Alloactinosynnema sp. L-07: one gene and its partner. The protein of the gene in region 2 interacts with the protein of the main gene of each other region in a pairwise test. Links are inferred from orthologs where the notes say so. Each region holds a gene or a part of one and is shown on either strand. Other genes may lie near its edges.

Region 1 (8,258 bases), 4.8 Mb from region 2 along the record:
CGTCCGCCTCCCCGGAATTCTAGGGTTGGTCACCCGTCGTGCGAAAAGTGGCGGATAGGCGGTGACCGTGGCGCGGTGCCGTCACGGTCCCCTTAGCTGACGATGTGTAGACGACACATTTTCGGCCACGAACTGAGCGACCCATACCCCGCCGCGCGGGCCCGGCACGGCACGGCCGAGCGGATCCCGCTGCCCGACGCGTCGGTGGACGCGGTGGTGGTCGGTCACGCGCGTTCCACTGGTTCGACGCCGAGCCCGCGCTCACCGAGATCACCCGCGTGCTGCGCCCCTGCGGTGTGCTGGGCGTCCTGTGGAACCACGACGACGTGTCGGCGCCCTGGGTGGCCGGCCTGGTCGAGCTGACCTTCGCCAGCCTCGGGCGGATCCTCAAGCCCGGCTAGGTCGTCCCGCAACACCTGCGACTCGGCCTGTCTCGCTCAAACTGCGCTCTTCGCTCTTGGGTAGGCGGCAACCGCGACCTAAGGGGACCGCGACGGCACGGCACCACGGTCGCCGCCTATCCGCCACCTTTCGCACGACGGGTGACCAAACCTAGAATTCCGGGGAGGCGGACTAGTTGTTGCGCTCGAAGACCAGGCGTAGGCCCAGCAGCGTCAGGTCCGGCCGGTGGTGCGAGATCGAGATCGACTCGTCCACCACCAGCGGGGCCAGGCCGCCGGTCGCGATGACCGTCACCGGTCCCCCGTGGCCGGTCCTGGACAGCTCACGGGTGATCCGGGCGACCAGGCCGTCGATCTGCCCGGCGAACCCGTACATGATCCCCGACTGGAGGCACTCCACGGTGTTCTTCCCGATCACCGACCGCGGCCGCACCATCTCGACCTTGCGCAGCGCCGCCGCGCGCGCGGCCAGGGCGTCCACGGAGATCTCGATGCCCGGCATGAACACCCCGCCGAGGAACTCGCCCTTGGCGGAGATGACGTCGATGTTGGTCGACGTGCCGAAGTCCACGACGATGCAGGCCGTGCTGAACAGGTGGTGGGCGGCCAGGGTGTTGATCACCCGGTCCGGCCCGACCTCCTTGGGGTTGTCCACCAGCAGTGGGACCCCGGTGCGCACGCCGGGCTCCACGATCACCCGCGGCACCTTGCCGTAGTACTGCGCGAGCATCACGCGCAGCTCGCGCAGCACGGCGGGGACGGTGGACAGCGCGGAGATGCCGGTGATCTCCTCGGCGTGCTCGCCGAGCAGGCCGCGCATGGTCAGCGCGAGTTCGTCGGCGGTGATCCTGGCGTCGGTGCGCATCCGCCAGTCCCGCAGCAGCTCACCATCGCCGGTGTGCAGCCCCAGCGCGATGTTGGTGTTGCCTACGTCGATGGTGAGCAGCACGGTCGTCGTCTCAGCTCTCGTGGGCCAGCAGGGCGTCGAGCCGGGCGGCGTCAACGGTCTCGGCGGGGGCTCGGCGGTCGCCGCGCCGCTGAACAGACCGGAGTCGGCCGGTGCGTGCGCGGCGTCGGCGCCCTCGTGCAGGATCTTGTTGTCGGCGTCGACGAAGATCACCTTGGGCTGGTAGGCGGCGGCCTCGGCCGACTCCATGAGCCCGTAGGCGATGAGGATGACGATGTCGCCGGGGTGCACCAGGTGCGCGGCGGCACCGTTGATGCCGATCACCCCGCTGCCCCGCTCACCCTCGATGACGTAGGTCTCCAGGCGCGCGCCGTTGGTCACGTCGACGATGGCGACCTGTTCGCCCGGCAGGAGGTCGGCGGCTTCCAACAGCAGCGGGTCGATCGTGACCGAACCGACGTAGTGCAGGTCGGCCTGGGTCACGGTGGCCCGGTGGATCTTGGACTTGAGCATGTTGCGGAGCATCATCAGGAGATCCCTTCCTACTGGTGCTGAGCGAGGTCAGGGGTGCCCAGGAGCACCGGAACGTTGTCGATGAGCCGGGTGCCGCCGATCTTGGCGGCCACCAGCAGCCGGGCGTCGCCGCGGTCGGGGGCGGGTCCGAGATCGAGACCGCGAAGCTCCAGATAGTCGACCTTGAGCTCCGGAGTGTCGTCAAGGACAGCGCGTGCAGCGTTGACGACAGCGTTTCCGCCGCCCTCGCTGACGTGCGCCCCGGCGGCCAGCGCGGCCGACAGCGCGACCGCCGCGGCGCGCTGGTCGGTGTCCAGATAGGCGTTGCGCGACGACATCGCCATCCCGTCGGACTCGCGCACCGTCTGCACACCGACGACGGCGACCTCCATGTCGAGGTCGCGCACCATCTTCTTGATCAGCGCGAGCTGCTGGTAGTCCTTCTCCCCGAACAGCGCGAAGTCCGGGCGGACGATGTTGAACAGCTTGGCCACCACGGTCAGCACCCCGGCGAAGTGGCCGGGGCGGACAGCGCCCTCCAACTCGTCGCCGAGCGGTCCAGGGTGGACAGTCACCTGCGCGCCCGGCGGGTAGAGCGCTTCCCGCTCCGGGGTGAACGCCAGCTCCACGCCCTCCTGCGCGCACACGTCGAGGTCGGCCTCCAGCGGACGCGGGTAGCGCTCGAAGTCCTCACCGGCGCCGAACTGCAGCGGGTTGACGAAGATCGACGCCACCAGCACCGTGTTCGGGATCCGGCGGGCCCGACGCATCAGCTCGCGGTGGCCGTCGTGCAGCGCGCCCATGGTCGGCACGAACGCGATCTTGCGGCCGGTGGCGCGCAGCGCCCGCGTGGTGCGGGCCAGGTCCTGCGGGCCGCTCAGGACGTTGAGCTTGCCGGGCAGGAAGCGCGGCGGGGCGGTCATGCGGACTCCTCGGTGATGGCGGCGCGGATCTCCGCGGCCAGGTCGGCGCGCAGCAGGCCGGACTCGGTGGCCCGGTCGGCGGTGCGGGCCGCCAGCGCCCGGTAGGCGGGCAGGGACTCGGGGGCGTGCTTGGCCAGCACCCCGACGTGCTTGCGGACGGTGCCCGCGTCGCCGCGGGCGACCGGGCCGGTGAGCGCGCGGTCGCCGTGGCGCAGCACGTTGTCCAGCGCGGCCGACAGCAGCGGGCCGAGCAGCCGCTCGGGGGTGGCGATGTCGGCGGCACGCAGCAGATCGGAGCACTCGGCGACCAGGGTGACCAGGTGATTCGCGCCGTGGGCCAGGGCGGTGTGATAGAGCGGGCGGGCGGCCTCGGTGACCCGGACGGGCTCGGCGCCCATCTCCACCACCAGCGCCTCGGCCACGCTCCACGCCGCGGCGTCGCCGTCTGCCGCGGTCACCCCGAAGCAGCAGGCGGCGATCCGGTCGAGGTCCTCGGCGCGGCCGGTGAAGGTCATCACCGGGTGCAGCGCGAGGGTCAGGGCGCCGTGCTCGGCGGCCGGGGCCAGCACGTCGACGCCGTGCGCGCCGCTGGTGTGGACCACGATCTGCCCCGGGCGCAGCGCGCCTGCGGCGGCCAAGCCGCGCACGGTGCCCGCCAGGACGTCGTCGGGGATGGCCAGCAGGACCAGGTCGGCGTCGCGCGCCACCTCGTCGGGCGGGCGGATCGACGCGCCGGGCAGCAGGGCCTCGGCGCGGGCGAGGGACGCGTCGGAAACGGCGGACGCGGAGGTGACGGTGTGCCCGGCGCGGCCCAGCGCGGCGCCGAGGACGGCACCCACGCGACCGGCCGAAACGACTCCGACCGCCAAGCGGGCGGGCCGGGTCACGGCTTGTATCCGTGCATAGGACTTGCTCCTAGTCTCGTTCCAGTCCCGCGACGATGCGGGTACCAGACGACGGCGGAAGAGTAGCCGCCGCGCGCGGACGTCACGTCGTGCAGGTGACCAGCTTCACCGGCCGGGCCGGTGTCGCCTGCGCCACGTCACCGGCCGGAGCCCGCGGCCTCGACAGCGGCGGCCCGGCGCAGCCGCACGGCCTCGATCAGGTGGCCCTCGCGCAGCTGCGGGTGCGGACCGCTGGTGCCGCGGTCGATGGCGTGACGAAAGAACGCCAGCTCGGTGACCGCGCTGTGGTACTCGCTGACCGCGCGCGCGGCGAGCTTGCCCGAGGTCGACCTGACCTGCCTGCGCCACTTGCGCCTGCCGGTGAGGCTGGACAGCAGCTCCACCTCGGACACCACCACGCAGTTGATCTCCACCATCGCGGGCAGCGCGGCGGCGACGATGCGCTGCTCCCGCTTGCGGTGCCAGTTGATGAAGACCAGCACGGCGGCGAAAAGCGGGACCATCACCAGGAAGTAGACGGTGAGGAAGGTCGTCGCGGTCCCCAGCGTGGCCGAGCCGTTCCACAGCGCGTGCAGCACCACGGCGGCGAGATACCCCCCGAGCGGGGCCAGGATCCACGTCCGCCGCGACGCCGAGTGCGCGGCGATCCCGATCCCGATGCCGATCATCGCGGTGAACAGCGGATGCGTGAACGGCGAGAGCACCCCACGCAGGATGAACGCGGCCACCACCCCCGGCGAGGTGCTGTCGCCGAACCCGTGCTCGGCGAACGCGCGGCCGAAGTAGTAGATGTTCTCGGTGAACGCGAACCCGGCCGCGACGAATCCCGAGTAGACGATCCCGTCGACCACGCCGTCGAACTCCGAACGCAGGAACAGGAAGATCCCCAGGACGAACGCTCCCTTGAGCGCCTCCTCGAACAGCGGCGCCGACACCACGGCGCTGACCTTGTCGCCGTTGCCCTTGCCGAGCAGCAGGTCGCCGACGGCCTCGGCGGTGTTGTTGATGAGCAGCGCGGCCACCGTCGCCACGCACGCGCCCCAGCCGAATGCCAGCCACAGCAGCCGGGCGGGCTCGGGCTCCCACCGGTCCATCCACAGGAACGCCGCCACCACCGGCCCCACCGGCAGCAGCGCGGCCCCGACCCCGACCACCTCGGCCACGATCCCGACCCGGGCGGTGCTCAGGCCCAACAGGACCAGACCGCACCCGGCGAGCACGACCAGCCCGGCCACGGGCAGCAGGACGGTCCATCGCCGAGCGGCGGGATGGGCGGCGTGAGGTTCAGACACGGAACGTGATCTTAGGCCGTGGTTCCGCCGGATCGCCCTCATACCGGGCGTAACCGGGCGAATCCGGCCATGCCGCCAGGGGACCACCTCGGCGCGGCTACCGCGCACACCAGATCGAAACCGCGGCCTAAATGCGCGTCTGAGAACGCGCGAGACTCGTGAACGAGATGGCCCCTGGCGGTGCGGCCGTCGTCCGCATACCGGAGTTGCCTGTAGGCGTACCCGGCCACACCGCCAGGGACCATTTCGGCGCGGCTACCGCGTGCGCCGGCTCTCAGGGACTGGTGGTCCCTCAATCCTCATCCCGCCGACGCCTGCGCCTCGTCGGCGCGGCGCCGTGGGCGGCGAGCAGATCCCGAACGGACTTGCCCTCGGTGTGCGATCCGGCGGGCTCGACCTGTGGAGTCTCCTCCGGCCTGCGCCTGCGGCCCCCGGTGTCCTCGTCCGCCTTGGCGCGGCGACCGGCCACCGGCTGCACCGGGGCGTGATATCCGGTCGGGGCCCGGTGGGCGGCCTGCGGGCGGGAACCGGCCGTCTCCGGCTCATGGTCCCGGCTCACCGGCACGCCGCGCCCGGTCGTCTCCGTGGGGGTGGGCCGCGCGACGGGCAGGTGGTAGCCACTGGCCTCGGCGTGCGCGGCGGCCGCGCGCCGACCCTCAGCCGCCGCGGCGGCGGCGACCGGCGGGAAGATCCCGGTCGGCGCCCTGCGGCGACCGCCCTCGGCCTGCCGCTCCGGTTCCTTGACCGGGGTGAGGTTCTGGCTGGTCTTCGGATCCACCGGCCGCCGCGGCGGCTCAGCGGGCTCGCGGCCCTGCTCGAAGCGGCTCGCCCCGTTGGGCTCGGACCGACCCGGCAGAACGGCCTGGGTGTCCGGCCTGACTTTCGGAGCGGGCTGCAAGGCGGCCTGGGTCTCCGGGCGGACCGGTGCGGGCACCTGGTCGGCGCCGCGGGTGGGGTCGTCCCTCTTGGCGCCGACAGGCAGCGAACGCTCGGGTTGTGCGCGGGTTCCATTCACGGGTGCCTGTCGCTCGCCGCCGCGGGTGGGCTCGGCCCTGGTGCCGGCAGGCAGCGAACGCTCGGGGTGCGCGCGGGTCCCGTTCACGGGTGCCTGCCGCTCGCCGCCGCGGGTGGGCTCGGCGGCCCTCGTGCCGGCAGGCAGCGAACGCTCGGGGTGCGCGCGGGTCCCGTTCACGGGCGCCTGCCGCTCGCCGCCGTTCACCTTCGGCTGCTGGCCGGGCTGGTCCGCGGGTTCGCGGCGGAGCACCTGCGGGGGCTTTCCCGCGCCGTTGGCCGGGCGCTTGGCGCTGGTGATGTCACGGATCGCGGGCTGTTGTCCGGTCTCCCACGACGGCGTCCAGTTCGGGTCGATGCGCTGGCCCGAGGTGCCCTCCAGGAACCACCGGTCCGACACCTCCGACGGGTGCGGTGTGAAGTCGGCCCGCCGGACCGGACCGGCCTCGGCGCGGATCCGCTCGATCAGGTCGGTGTCGGCCTCACCCGTCTTGGCCGCGGTGATGCGGCGCAGCGGGTTGTGCGGCAGGGCGCGCTTGTCGCCATCGGCCAGGGCACGCATACGCGTGGCCTCCGCGCGCAGGGCGACCCGCTCGACCAGCACCTCGCCGCCGCTCAGCAGCATCTCCAGGTGTTCGCGCATCGCGCGCAGTTCGGTGCGCAGCTCGGCGAGGTCGTCACGGGACTCGGCTTCGGCCTTCGCCTTGGCCTCCGCCTCGACCTCCAGTTCGAACTCGCGCCGGGCGGTGACCTCCCGCTCCAGTTCCAGCTCGTAGACCTTCTGCAGCGCGGCGGCGTCCTCGGCGCGGTCGGCGACCTGCTTGCGGTACCTGGCCGCCAGGAACGCCCCGGCTAAGGCGGCCCACAGCGCGGCGACCACACCAAGGCGCATCCACCGCACGGACTCGCTCAGCACCAGGACGGCGGTCGCGGTCATCGCCAGCCCCACCGCGGCGAGCAACAAGACCCGCGCGCCGAGGGACCCGGTCGTGGTGACGTCCGTCCTGCCCTTCATGCGCCACACCGTACCGGGTCGTTACCTCGGCGAGACCAAACGGACGTCATTTAGTTCGTTCTCGACCTGTCCCGACGATGATCGTCGGGGTCAGTCGGGGTTTTGCAGCAGTACTCCAGCCACAGTGCGGCGCCGATCAGCGCGGCGGCGCAGACCGCGCCGATGATCGCGCTGGGCAGGTCCGATTTGGCCGCTTGGAGCTGCGCGCTCTCCGGCAGAACGTACGCCAGCACCGCCAGCCACGCGCCAAGCATGATCGAGCCGAGCAGCGACGACGCCTTCGCCAGCGCGACCGCCCGCGCCGCGGTCAGCGGCTGCACCGGCTTGCCGGACGTCGCCCGGATCCGACCGCGCAGCGCGAACCCGAACACCACCTCGACGATGGCCAGGACCAGCAACGTGATCCCCGCCAGGGTGGGCAGCGGCGGCAGTTCGCCATAGAGCAGCCGGATCCCGAGATACGCCGCGACGGCGGTGACCGCGCCCGCCGGAACCAGGTCCCGCGCGTTGGTGAACCTCACCGCACCCCCAGTGCCAGATCGTCGCGCCTGCGCACACCCTCGGTGTCCAAAATGGACAGCAAGTCTCTGGCCGGGCCGTGGCCGGGCACCACCGCGTCCGGCTCGACGTCGAGCCAGGGCACCAGCACCGTCGCCCGATCCGGTGTGCCCGGATGGGGAAGCAGCAGGTCAGGGTCGTCGCTGCGGACGCCGTCGACGGTGACCACATCCACGTCGAGCGTGCGCGGCCCCCAGTGTTCGGTGCGCACGCGCCCCGCCTTGTTCTCCAGATCCTGTCCCCGGCGCAGCCAGCCCCACTCGTCGGTGCCCGCGTCCTCGACGATCAGCACCGCGTTGAGGAAGTCGGGCTGGTCGGTGACACCCCACGCGGCCGTCTCGTAGACCGGGGACACCGCGACCAGCACGTCGGCGAACCCGTCGACGGCCACCTTCAAGTGCGCGAGCCGATCACCCAGGTTGGACCCGATGGACAGCACCGCCCTGGTCATGCGCGGTTCCGCCGCGACCGGCGCACGGTGACCGCGACGTCGGCGAAGGTCAGCGGGATCGGCGCGCTCGGCTTGTGGACGGTCACCTCGACCGCGTGCACCCGCCCGTCAGTCATCTCGGCCTCGGCGATCTCGGCGGCCACGGTCTCGATGAGGTCGCGCGGCGGCCCGGCGACGACGGCGGCGGCGCGTTCGGCGAGTTCGCCGTAGTGGACGGTGTGCTGGAGGTCGTCGGTCGCGGCGGCCTTGTCCAGGTCGATCCACAGGGTGATGTCGACGACG
Region 2 (7,994 bases):
AGGTCATCTCGCGGACCCGACTCCTTGGTTGTGCGGAAGGTGTGGCTTATCGATCGTCTGGGGTGAACTTAGTGTGAGCCCGCGGGCCGCATGCGTGGATCAGGCGGTTTCCTCACCGCAGAACCGCCACACGCCGGACTCCTTGACGATCTTGATCCGGATGTGCGCGGGCTGGGGTGTGCCGCCCTCCGGGGTCAGCTCGAGGTCGATCTCCGCGGTCGCGGTGCTGCCCTTCACCACGGGATCGCCCTTGGCCTTGCCGGTCACCGTGTACTTGCTCAGCTTGCTCTCGAGCTCTGAGGTGTCGGTGCCGTACTTCTTCTTGTACGCCTCGCACGCCTCGGCGGTGACCGAGGAGAAGTCCTTCTTCGTGTACGCCTTGATGTAGGCGTCGACGATCTTCTGCGGGTCGCCGCTGCCCGCGGAGGGCTTCTCGGAGGTCTTCGTCGGGCCGTCGTTGTCGGAGCTCTCCGAGGTCGGTGGCTTCTTCGACTCCGAGGTGCCTGATGGCGCCGCGGTCGTGCCCTTGTCGTCGCCCTTGGTGAGGAAGTAGACGCCGACCCCGGCGCCGACCAGCACGATCAGGGCGATGGCCACGATGGCGATGATCTTGCCGGTGTTGTTCGGCTTGGGCGGCAGCGGCGGCTGGCCGCCACCGGGGTAGCCGCCGAAGCCCTGGTAGGCGGGCTGGCCTGCGAACGGGTCGGGCTGCTGGCCGTACGGTCCCGGCGGCGGCTGCTGGCCATACGGCCCTGGCTGCTGCGGTGGGTAGGTCATGCGCGCCCCTGACTCCTAGTATCTGCACCCGCGCGGGTCGGCGGTCTTGCGTCGTCCTCTAGACGGCTGACTGGGCCGTCGCGTTCCACGCCAAACTATCCCGACCGCATCGGCCTCGTGGTATGGGCATGGTATTGGCCCCAGGTCGGCCCCTTGCCCCTGGTGGGACTCCTCGCAGCCGCGATTAGGTGACGAAATGAGAACACTCGCGGCGGGCGCGCAGCGTGATCGAAACCCCTCGCGACCCGTGAGGTGTCCACATGGTGGCCAAAAGGGGTTGCCAATGTGGAGCGCGGTTGGCGTAATACACCGACGCAACGTAGTGGTGTGTCCTGTCGTGGCATGACCGACTTGGCCGATCAAGTGCAGCCGAGTGGGTATTGCCGGGGCGTGACACGCGGGTTCCGACATCCGGAAGCTCTGTTGTTGTCGGTGATCGCCGGTACCGTAGAAGTACGAGTTCGGGAGGAGGTGCCGACATGCAGCACGATCGTCCCGGCAGTCGGCCAGAAGAAGCCGACGATGAGCACGGTGACACGCCCGGCCAGCCAGACGAGCGCGAGTCGCGCTCGGAGGCCGCGCAGATCCGATTCCTCGAAGAGGAAGTCTCCCTGCTGCGCCGGAAACTGACGGAATCGCCGCGGCACTCGCGGCTGCTCGAACAGCGGTTGGCCGAAGCGTCGGAGCGAGTGAGTCAGCTCACCGAGCGCAACGCCAAGCTGGTCGACACATTGCGCGAGGCACGCGGGCAGCTGCTCGCGCTGCGTGAGGAGGTCGATCGCCTCGCGCAGCCGCCAAGCGGTTACGGGGTGTTCCTGACCGGCCACGACGACGGCACCGTCGACGTGTTCACCGCGGGTCGGCGGATGCGCGTCTCGGTGTCGCCAGCGGTCGAGGCGGACACTCTTCGCCGGGGCCAGTCGGTCCGGCTCAACGAGGCGCTGACCGTGGTCGAGGGGGGAGGCTACGAGCGCATCGGCGAGGTGTCGACGCTGCGTGAGCTGCTGACCTCCGATGACGAGGAGAAAGCGAGCCGCGCGCTCGTCGTCGGGCACGCCGACGAGGAGCGAGTGGTCTGGCTGGCCGACCCGCTGTGCGATTCGCCGCTCAAGCCCGGCGACTCGCTGCTGGTCGACACCAAGTCCGGCTACGCCTACGAGCGGGTGCCCAAGGCCGAAGTGGAAGATCTGGTCTTGGAGGAGGTGCCCGATGTGGACTACACCGACATCGGTGGCCTGTTCCGGCAGATCGAGCAGATCCGCGACGCCGTCGAGTTGCCGTTCCTGCACGCCGACCTGTTCGCCGAGTACGAGCTGCGCCCGCCAAAGGGCGTGCTGCTCTACGGCCCGCCTGGCTGCGGCAAGACGCTCATCGCCAAGGCGGTGGCGAACTCGCTGGCCAAGCAGGTCGCGGCCGCCAGGGCCGCCAGCGACCCCGATGCCAAGGGCAAGCCGTCCGAGGCGAAGTCCTACTTCCTGAACATCAAGGGCCCTGAGCTGCTCAACAAGTTCGTCGGCGAGACCGAGCGGCACATCCGGCTGATCTTCCAGCGGGCGCGCGAGAAGGCGTCCGAGGGCACCCCGGTGATCGTGTTCTTCGACGAGATGGACTCGATCTTCCGGACCCGAGGCAGCGGCGTGTCCTCCGATGTGGAGACCACGATCGTCCCGCAGCTGCTGAGCGAGATCGACGGTGTGGAGGGCCTGGAGAACGTCATCGTCATCGGCGCGTCCAACCGCGAGGACATGATCGACCCGGCGATCCTGCGACCAGGCAGGCTCGACGTGAAGATCAAGATCGAGCGGCCGGACGCGGAGGCGGCGAAGGACATCTTCTCCAAGTACCTCACCAGCACACTCCCGATCCACGACGAGGACATGGCCGAGTTCGGCGGCGACCGCCGCGCGTGCATCGACGCCATGATCCAGCACACGGTCGAGCGTATGTACGAGGAGACCGAAGAGAACCGGTTCCTCGAAGTCACCTACGCCAACGGCGACAAGGAAGTTCTCTACTTCCGCGACTTCAACTCCGGCGCGATGATCCAGAACATCGTCGACCGGGCCAAGAAGGCGGCGATCAAGTCGGTGCTGGAGACCCAGCAGCGCGGCCTGCGGGTGCAACACCTGCTCGACGCGATCGTCGACGAGTTCGCCGAGAACGAGGACCTGCCCAACACGACCAACCCGGACGACTGGGCACGGATCTCGGGCAAGAAGGGCGAACGCATCGTCTACATCCGAACCCTGGTGACCGGAAAGAACCAGGACTCGGGCCGGGCGATCGACACCGCGACGAACACCGGCCAGTACCTGTAAGGACAGTCAAGACGAGACCCCGCACGAGTCCGTGCGGGGTCTCGTCTTGTAGATTTCGCGCGAAAGATCGAGACGAAGGGGACGTCGTGCGCCGAGTGCGGTTCCTGGTGACCGCGGCGGTGCTGCCGGTCCTGTTCACCGCGGCCTGCTCAGACCGCCCCAACGACCTGTACACGTATTACGACGACCCCACGTCGACCGTGCCGAGCACCGCGCGCCCCTCCTCGCCCCCTTCCTCCGCGCCGCTTCCCTCTTCGGCAGCACGACAGCCGCCGTCCACGACGGCGAAGCCGGTCGACCTCGCCCCGGTCGCGTTGTCGGCGGCCGACTTGGCGGCCGAGGAGGTCACCGCGGACGGCCCCGCCGAGTCGCGATTCCCGATCCGGCTCACCGACTGCTCGGCGCCGCTGAAGCCTGCCGACAACGGCACGACCGCGCGCTGGAAGTACGCCACGGGCTCGGTCCTGACCCAGAGCGTCGCCGCTTACCCCACCCCGGCCGCGCCTGTCGTCGCCACCCTGCGGGACCACCTGGTGTGCGGCGTCTTCCTGGTTGACGGCCAGCGCTACTCGATGGAGGGCGGGGCCGACGTCACACTGGCGGGCACGGACGCCCAGATCAGCTGGTGTGCCACCGGGGCGAAGCGGTCCACGTGCTCGATCACGTTGGCGAAGGGTCGCCACTTGACCGTCGTGACCGTGGAAGCCGCCGGAACCCCACGGGCACGGTCCGCCATCACCCGCCTGGCCCCACTCGCCGCCGCGAAGCTGGCGAACGTTCAGGACTGACGGCGGAACCACTCCTCGATCGCGATCCGCCCGTCCGGCACGAACGGCCACGCCGGGTCGGACAGCTTGGCCCGCAGCTCGGCCACCGTCATCCAGCCTCCCCAGGCGATCTCCTCGTCTTGGAGCACGACATCGCCGTCCCACCACGCCTCGTAGGCGAACAGATGGATGCGGGTGTGCACCAGGTCGACGCTGAGGGTGAACAGCGGACTCAACGGCACTCCCAGAATGCCGAGTTCCTCCGCCAGCTCCCGCCGCGCGCACTCCAGCGGAGTCTCGCCGGCGGCGACCACTCCGCCCGCCCAGCAGTCGTGCATGCCGGGGAAGACGTCCTTGTCGTCGGTGCGCCGGTGCACGTGGACCCGGTCGCCGGAGCGGACGAGGATGGCCCCGCAGGCATGCCAGAGGCCCTCCGCGCGCATCCTGACCCTGGTCGCGGCACCGGTCACCACGCCGTCGGCCGAGTAGATCGCCACCAGTTCGTCGTTCGCCACACCACCGATGTTGGCACGACTCACACGCCCCACTCCCTGTTGATCATCGCGGTCGCACCGAGCCCACGATGGTGTCCGCGACGGCCGGGTCGTCGGTGATCACCAGGACGACGACGTCGGCGATCGCTCGCTGCCGGACCGTCGCCCCCGGTGGGAACTCGGCCGGGTCGCTCGGCACGGTCTCGCTTGGGTGGCCGACCCGTACCCCATAGCGGTAGCTGGGAGTGCACTTCATCGCGGTCCGCGCATCGGAAGGCAGGTCCACCGCGGGCCCGAGGGATCGATTCCCGTTCGTGCACCACTGGTCCACGGTGCCGTACGGCCAGGAGTCCGGAACGGTGAACTCGATGCCGCGCCACGATTCGACCCGCCATCCCGCGGGCGGGGATGGCTCGGCCGCGGTGCTTGAGCCACCGGAAGGGGCAGGCTTGCCCTGCGGCGTTCACCACCAGCGGCGTGCCCACGGCTACCGCGGCCGCGACCGCAACGAGGCCGACTCGCGCGGCCCGCCTGCGCCCTGACCTCCGGATCGCTCCCGCCGCCAACCCGTCGGTCGTGGGGGCCTGCTCCGCGTGGTCGCGCAGGGCAGTGGCCAGCCGGTCCTCGAACTCACTCATCGCGTTCACCCATCACAGTCCGCAGCGACGCCAGCCCCCGGGCGATGACCGCGTCGGCGGCCACGGGCGCGTGGCCCGGTGGAGCGACATTCCCGGCGGGGGCCTCGCGGCGGCGGACCTTGCGCCACCACGACACGTGGGCGTTGACGACCATCCGCCTGACATAGGCGTCGGGATCGTCCGCCGACATGATTCGCGACCAGCGCGGCAACGCCCGCGACAGCGCGTCCTGCACGATGTCCTGGGCGTCCGCCTCGTTCGCGGTGAGCACGTACGCGAACCGAAGCAGGCCCGCACCCCTGGCCGTCACGTAGGTCTCGAAGTCGACCCGGGTCGGATCACTCAGCGCGCTCACCATGACCTACAGACGACGCACGGCCGGTTTCTGTTGCAAAGTCGAGTCCGCGCGCCGTGCAGCGGCTCACCGTCCAACGGTCGGTCTCGCCCCGTAGGGTGGGCGCTATGCGGCGGATCATGGGAACCGAGGTCGAGTACGGCATCGCGGTGCCGGGCGACCCCACGGCGAACCCGGTGTTGACATCGACCCAAGTCGTGCTGGCCTACGCCGCCGCGGCGGACATCCCGCGGGCCCGGCGGGCGCGGTGGGACTACGAGGTGGAGTCGCCGCTGCGGGACGCGCGCGGATTCGATCTCGGCGCACCCGGGATGGCGCCGTCCGACCCCGATGTCGAGGACCTCGGCGCGGCCAACGTGATCCTCACCAACGGGGCGCGGCTCTACGTCGACCACGCCCACCCCGAGTACTCCGCGCCCGAGGTCACCAACGCGCGCGACGCGGTGATCTGGGACAAGGCGGGGGAGCGGGTGATGGAGGAGGCCGCGATGCGGGCGGCCACTGTGCCAGGCCAGCCCCGACTCCAGCTCTACAAGAACAACGTCGACGGCAAGGGCGCCAGCTACGGCACCCACGAGAACTACCTGATGGCCCGCAACACCCCGTTCACCGCGGTCATCGCGGGCCTCACCCCGTTCTTCGCCTCCCGCCAGGTCGTCGTCGGCTCCGGCCGGGTCGGGCTCGGCGTGGCGGGAGAGGAGGCCGGGTTCCAGCTCTCCCAGCGCGCCGACTACATCGAGGTCGAGGTCGGCCTGGAGACCACGCTCAAGCGCGGCATCATCAACACCCGCGACGAGCCGCACGCCGACGCCGACAAGTACCGCCGCCTGCACGTCATCATCGGCGACGCGAACCTGGCCGAGACGTCGACCTACCTCAAGGTCGGCACCACCGCGCTGGTCCTGGACATGATCGAGTCCGGGATCCGGTTCGACCACCTCAAGCTCGCCGACCCGGTCCGCGCCGTGCACGTGATCAGCCATGACCCGACGCTCAAGGCCACCGTCGAGCTGCAGAACGGGCGCAAGTTCACCGGCCTGGACATCCAGTCCGCCTACCTGGACATGGTCGCCGAGCACCTCGACCGCGCCGACATCGACCGCGTCTCCCTTGACGTGCTGCGCACCTGGGGCGAGATCCTCGACGCGCTCAAGCGCGACCCGATGGAGTGCGCCGACCGGCTCGACTGGCCCGCCAAGCTGCGTCTGCTGGAGGGTTTCCGGGCCCGAGACGGCCTGGCCTGGTCCTCGCCCCGGTTGCAGCTGGTCGACCTGCAGTACTCCGACGTGCGGCTCGACAAGGGCCTCTACAACCGCCTGGTCGCCCGCGGCTCGATGAAGCGGCTGGTCACCGAGGAGGAGGTGCGCTCGGCGATCACCAACCCGCCGCAGGACACCCGCGCCTACTTCCGCGGCCGCTGCCTGGAGCGCTACCCGAACTCGATCGCGGCCGCTTCGTGGGATTCGGTCATCTTCGACCTCGGCCGCGAATCGCTGGTCCGGATCCCGACCTTGGAGCCCCTGCGCGGCACCAAGGCGCACGTCGGCGACCTGCTCGACGCCGCCGACACCGCCGAACAGCTCGTCGACAAGCTGACGGGTAATCCGAAGCGTTAAGCGAACGGATCTTGTCACCGGCGCGGACAGCGACGAAAGTCGGTGGGGCTGGGTAATGTTCTAGGTAGGCCAGACGATCGGGAGGGCGATATGTCCCAGGAGCAGAAGCAGCGGCAGGGTGGCGGTGACGGCGACGAGGGGGTCGACGAGACCACCGCGGCCGGGCAGGAGCGCCGCGAGAAGCTCGGCGACGACACCGACGCGATCCTCGATGAGATCGACGACGTCCTCGAGGAGAACGCGGAGGACTTCGTCCGCGCGTACGTGCAAAAGGGCGGGCAGTAGCCGCTCCGCACAGCCCAGCCCGATCAGCGACAGGATTGAAAGAAGGCATGGAACACACCTCGTCCCGAGGGCAGCTGGGTGCGTCGCTCCCGCCTGCCTACCTGTCCGCCGGAACGTCCTCGTTCACCGACTTCCTGCACACGCAGGCCCCTGAGCTGCTGCCCGGCCGTCGGGTGCCGCGGGCCGCGGTGAGCGCCGCGGACATCCCGCACGGCACCACGATCGTCGCGGTGACATTCCAAGGCGGTGTCCTGATCGCGGGTGACCGGCGGGCGACCGCGGGCAACCTGATCGCGCAGCGGGACATCGAGAAGGTGTACCTGACCGACGACTACTCGTCGGTGGGCATCGCGGGCACCGCCGGTCTCGCCGTGGAGCTGGTCCGCCTCTACACGGTGGAACTGCGCCACTACGAGAAGATCGAGGGCGTCGCGCTGTCGCTGGATGGCAAGACGAACAAGCTCGCCAGCATGGTGCGCGGCAACCTCGACGTGGCCATGGCGGGCCTGGCCGTGCTGCCGTTGTTCGTCGGCTACGACATCGACGCCGACGACCCGGCCACCGCGGGCCGCATCGTGTCGTTCGACGTCACCGGCGGCCGCTACGAGGAGCGCGCGGGCTTCCACGCCATCGGCTCCGGCTCGATGTTCGCCAAGTCGGCGCTCAAGAAGCTCTACACCCCCGACGGCGACAAGGCCGCCGCTGTCCGCGCCGCCGTCGAGGCGCTCTACGACGCCGCCGACG

What was found.
Region 1: the proteins of BN1701_RS06775 (region 2) and panC interact in binary tests that used the Escherichia coli proteins (3 or more experiments, as listed by UniProt). The link is inferred for Alloactinosynnema sp. L-07 from one-to-one orthologs.

Annotation. Positions count from the first base shown.
Region 1 is NZ_LN850107.1:6,258,097-6,266,354, reverse strand. The notes cover bases 798-3,761. They hold panC (pantoate--beta-alanine ligase), read right to left. Parts: upstream 2,745-3,761; coding sequence 1,851-2,744; downstream 798-1,850. Other genes in these bases: BN1701_RS28610 (Rossmann-like and DUF2520 domain-containing protein), read right to left, coding at 2,741-3,631; BN1701_RS36105 (type III pantothenate kinase), read right to left, coding at 798-1,350. Also shown: BN1701_RS38340 (hypothetical protein), read left to right, coding at 279-401; more of BN1701_RS36105, read right to left, coding at 574-797; BN1701_RS28605 (PrsW family intramembrane metalloprotease), read right to left, coding at 3,787-4,941; BN1701_RS28600 (DUF6779 domain-containing protein), read right to left, coding at 5,234-6,967; BN1701_RS28595 (DUF3180 domain-containing protein), read right to left, coding at 7,018-7,488; folK (2-amino-4-hydroxy-6-hydroxymethyldihydropteridine diphosphokinase), read right to left, coding at 7,485-7,976; folB (dihydroneopterin aldolase), read right to left, coding at 7,973-8,258. UniProt on the Escherichia coli protein: Catalyzes the condensation of pantoate with beta-alanine in an ATP-dependent reaction via a pantoyl-adenylate intermediate.
Region 2 is NZ_LN850107.1:1,411,825-1,419,818, forward strand. Bases 2,626-5,325 are described here. They hold BN1701_RS06775 (NUDIX hydrolase), read right to left. Parts: upstream 4,378-5,325; coding sequence 3,874-4,377; downstream 2,626-3,873. Other genes in these bases: arc (proteasome ATPase), read left to right, coding at 2,626-3,095; BN1701_RS06770 (hypothetical protein), read left to right, coding at 3,182-3,883; BN1701_RS06780 (hypothetical protein), read right to left, coding at 4,421-4,612; BN1701_RS35290 (hypothetical protein), read left to right, coding at 4,671-4,898; BN1701_RS06785 (sigma factor), read right to left, coding at 4,987-5,325. Also shown: BN1701_RS37130 (hypothetical protein), read right to left, coding at 1-7; BN1701_RS36770 (hypothetical protein), read right to left, coding at 100-777; more of arc, read left to right, coding at 1,257-2,625; more of BN1701_RS06785, read right to left, coding at 5,326-5,352; depupylase/deamidase Dop, read left to right, coding at 5,457-6,965; BN1701_RS06795 (ubiquitin-like protein Pup), read left to right, coding at 7,056-7,250; prcB (proteasome subunit beta), read left to right, coding at 7,298-7,994.